One region of the Bradyrhizobium sp. Rc2d genome, then DNA from elsewhere that is predicted to be linked to it. Evidence: predicted binding sites of a transcription regulator. Region 1 holds the regulator's gene; the other holds the start of a gene.
The links. Region 1 encodes LexA, which represses DNA repair genes until DNA is damaged. Its sites were predicted from a motif close to TGTTCNNNNTGTGTTCNG; they were not measured.

Region 2: the regulator LexA is predicted to act here: its motif matches at 961-978, upstream of BLV07_RS14950 (ribonuclease T2 family protein).

The regions. Positions count from the first base shown of each region.
Region 1 is NZ_FNCU01000008.1:96,439-98,635, reverse strand. Features, by position in the region: gene BLV07_RS13080 (hypothetical protein) at 1-204, opposite strand, end outside; gene lexA (transcriptional repressor LexA) at 783-1,484, opposite strand; gene BLV07_RS13065 (molybdopterin molybdotransferase MoeA) at 1,661-2,197, opposite strand, start outside.
Region 2 is NZ_FNCU01000010.1:77,730-79,926, forward strand. Features, by position in the region: gene BLV07_RS14940 (hypothetical protein) at 1-273, opposite strand, end outside; gene BLV07_RS14945 (hypothetical protein) at 458-919, shown strand; gene BLV07_RS14950 (ribonuclease T2 family protein) at 1,025-1,729, shown strand; gene BLV07_RS14955 (23S rRNA (adenine(2030)-N(6))-methyltransferase RlmJ) at 1,887-2,197, shown strand, end outside.

The sequences.
Region 1 (2,197 bases):
CGTGCGCGTCCAGATCCAACGATTGTCGTAACGGACGTTGTCGGCGAAGGCGAGCTCCGTTCCCGGCAGCAGGCAGACGGCCACGGTCGGGTCGGCCGCGGAAGCAAAACCGCGCGTCGAGGTGCCGCGGAACGTTGTCGACACGATCGTCTCGCCGACTTCGGCGGGGCGCGATGCAACGGCATGCAGACTGTAGTCACACATCGGGTGCTCCTATTCGAAGATAGCAACCCGCGCCTCTTTCGGAGGCGCAAGCCTCTATCAGAGTGGAAGCACGTAACGTTCTGCTTGGTTGTGGGCGAATCTGCGGCTGGCGTCAGCAGGATGCGATCACATTATCTTTCCCGAATCCGATAGGAACAAAGTTCGCTTTAGTGCATTTGGCGGATGCGAGCGTCAGCGGCCTGCGGGCGCCGACCATCCGGAATATGGCCAACTCGGCTGTGGCTGTCGCGCGACGGCATTTCGGGCGCTACGGAATTGCTCGGTCGTTGTTGCGTGCGCCGACTTGCGGGGATGGTGCTGCGATTGTGCTGCGAATGCTTGCGCTGCCGATGCAGCGATCAGCATACTGGCGAACGCGCTCAAAACGATCCTGCGCATCGTTGTCTCCTCGATCTCTTGAGCCGCAAAGCGATGAGTGCTTCGGGCGGCATGTTGAGGACATAGCGCTGGGAGAGGGGCCAGATAATCTGCCCAAGATCAGAAAGACTATTCAGCTGGAGCGGACAATCCGTCCGCTCCAATCGGAATCATTGGTATCGAATGACCGCTGGGTCGTCTCAGTACTTGCGGTACAGTCCGATCAGCTTGCCCTGAATCTTCACCCGGTTCGGCGGCAGGATGCGCACCTCGTAGGCGGCGTTGGCGGGTTCGAGCGCGATCGAGGCGCCGCGGCGGCGGAAGCGCTTGAGCGTCGCTTCCTCGTCGTCGATCAGCGCCACCACGATGTCGCCGGTATCGGCGCTCTCGTTGCGCTGGATCAGCGCCATGTCGCCGTCGAGGATGCCGGCCTCGACCATCGAATCGCCGCGCACTTCGAGCGCATAGTGTTCGCCCGAGCCGAGCATGTCGGGCGGCACGCTGATGGTGTGACTGCGGGTCTGCAACGCTTCGATCGGCGTACCGGCTGCGATGCGACCCATCACGGGCACCGCAACGGGACGCTCGCCCTCGTCGGCGGGCGGACTGGAGCTCGCGCGCACCTTGCCGAGATTGCCCTCGATGACGCTTGGCGTGAAGCCGCGGCGGTTGCCGGCGGCGGCCTGGAGCTCAGGCAGCTTGATCACCTCGATGGCGCGAGCGCGGTTGGGCAGGCGGCGGATGAAGCCGCGCTCCTCCAGCGCGGTGATCAGGCGATGGATGCCCGATTTCGAGCGCAGGTCGAGCGCATCCTTCATCTCGTCGAAGGAGGGCGGCACGCCGCTTTCCTTCAGACGTTCGCTGATGAACCGCAGAAGCTCGTATTGTTTGCGCGTTAACATCTCGACCAAAGTCCCCCGGTTGATGTCGTTCGATTCCGAGACGCTGAATTGGAGCGGCGAACCGCTACATCCTCGAAACAAATCATGAACGGACACTATATGTTCGATATGTGTTCCGCAACTGCTTAATTTACCGTGAACGCGACAAAGTTCGCGGAACACGTGTGGTGGTGCGCTCAGACGGGCAGGCGCAGCACCTCGCAAGGCGAGCCGGCTCCGGCTTTCGGCGCGAACGGTGCGCGCACGAGAAGTGCCTGCGCCGCAGCGAGATTCGCAAGCAGCGAGGAATCCTGGTGATCGACGGGAACGGCCACCAGCGTGCCGTCGTCGCGCTGTTCCAGACGTGCACGAAGATAATCCGCGCGCATATCGTTTGCGCCCACATCGCGGCCGAGCACGGCGCGCTCATGGCGGTGATGAATCACGGACCGGCCCGACAAGGCGCGAATCAGCGGCACCATGAACAGGAAGGCGCACACATAGGACGACACGGGATTACCCGGCAGGCCGATCACGCGCATCGCACCGAGCCGCCCATGCATCATTGGCTTGCCCGGGCGCATCGCAATCTTCCAGAACGCCATCGAGACACCTTCGTCCCTCAGCGCCTGCTGGACCAGATCGTGGTCGCCGACCGATGCACCGCCGGTCGTGACCAGGATGTCGGCGCCGCTCTCGCGGGCGCGGCGGATGCCGGCGGTGGTGGCCTCCAG
Region 2 (2,197 bases), on a different contig from region 1:
CCGCTCGGCGGCGCCATAGGGCACCCAGCGGCAGGAGAACGAGATGTAGCCGCCCTCATAGGCCTGCACCGCGAGGAATTTGACGACCTTGCCGTAGCGCGCGCAATGATCGACCGCGACCTGTCGCGCATCGGCCTGGGTCGCCATCGAATAGGCGATGATGCCGCCGGTGTCGTTGCCCTTGAACGGCGGCACTGGAAGGATATCGGCGCGCGCCGACTGGCTCGCCATCATACCCAAGGCAAGAAGGCCCGCGGCCGCAATGATTCGCATTCCCGTCACTCCAATTGGCTGGCCCCAGTTTACGGTGCCGGACTGGAAGTGAAAAGAACGGAAGACCTGCCGGCTGCGACGATATGGTCAACTCCTGGCGAAGTGTTGCCGCGCTGCACTTGACCTCTCCCGGCCTTCGCGGCACCGTCCGACCTTCGCAAGACTTTAGCTGTCCGGATTGACCATGCGCGCCCCCTCCCTGAAATCGCTCCGCTTTGCCGCCGTGCTCGGCCTCATGTTCGGGGCGCTGTCGCTCGGTGAGGCCAGGGCCGCCAATCCGCTGGAGCTGAATTTCTGGCTCAGCGGACCGCGCTACGATGGCGCCGTCGCCGATTGCGACAAGGCGCTGCCGACGATCGCCAACCAGTTCTGGGAAAAAGAAAGCTCGTTCTGGAATTCCTCGCTGAAAATCACCGGCTTCTCCGCCGTTCGCGAAATCGCGTTCCGCCCCTGGCAGTCCGACAACATCCCGCGCCGCTATTGCACCGGTGATGCCCTGCTCAATGACGGCAAGGTGCGCAAGGTGCATTTCTCGATCATCGAGGATGGCGGCTTCGCCGGCTACGGCAATGGCGTCGAATGGTGCGTCGTCGGTGTCGACCGCAACTGGGCCTATAATCCGGCCTGCCGCGCCGCAAAGCCCTGATTCGGGTCGAACTGGCGGCTGAATGGCGGTCGCCTGAATTTTGTTCTTGAAATGTTCTTATCGCCTGCTAGGCTTCCTTGCACAGTCTAGTTGAGGGGCGTCGCCATGTTTCATTCCAGATTGCATTTGTTCTCCCGCCTGGTGATCTCGCTGACCCTTTCCCTGATCCTTGCCGCGGGGCTGGCCTCGTTCGCCGGTGACGCAAAGGCCCAGGACAAGCGGCAGAACGCGCCGGGCGAGTTCGATTTCTACGTGCTGTCGCTGTCATGGTCGCCCTCCTTCTGCGAGGAAGCGGCCGAGCGCGGCGGCCGCTCACAGATGCAGTGCAGCGGACGACCCTATGCCTTCGTGGTGCATGGGCTGTGGCCGCAATATGAAAGCGGCTTCCCCGAATATTGCCAGCGGCCGGCACCGCGGCTGAACCGCAGCATCGTCTCTTCGATGCTCGACTTGATGCCGGCGCCGGGCCTGATCTTCAACGAATGGGACAAGCACGGCACCTGCTCCGGGCTCGAGGGCCGCAGCTATTTCGAGACGATCCGCAAGGCGCGCGCCGCGATCAAGATCCCGGCCGAATATCTTGATCTGTCGCAGGCCAAGACCGTGGCGCCGGCGGAGATCGAGGACGCCTTCATCAAGGCCAACCCCGGCCTCAGCGATGCCGCCATCTCGGTCACCTGCAACCGGACCCGGCTCTCCGAGGTCCGCATCTGCCTCAGCAAGGACCTGCAATTCCGCGCCTGCGACGAGATCGAACGCCGCGCCTGCCGCCGCGACCAGGTGACGATGCCGCCGATCAGGGGTGGATAGTTCCCGTCATTGCGAGGAGCCCGCGACAAAATTGCGAAGCAATTTTGCGCTGGCGACGAAGCAATCCAGACTGCCTCCGGGGTAAGATTCTGGATTGCTTCGCTGCGCTCGCAATGACAAGGGGTTGGGATCGCGCGAGACAACATAGTCTGGTCCCATGAACTACCGCCACGCCTTCCACGCCGGCAACTTCGCCGATGTCATCAAGCACATCGTGCTGGCGCGCATCCTCACTTATTTGCAGGACAAGCCGGCGGCGCTCCGCGTCATCGACACCCATGCCGGCGCCGGTCTCTACGACCTCGGCAGCGACGAGGCACGCCGCGGCGGCGAGTGGCTGACCGGCATTGCACGGCTGATGCAGGCGCGCTTGTCGAACGAGACCGCGGCGCTGACCAAACCCTATCTCGACATCGTCCGCGCCTTCAATCCGAAGGGAGAGCTCAAGGCCTATCCGGGCTCGCCGCT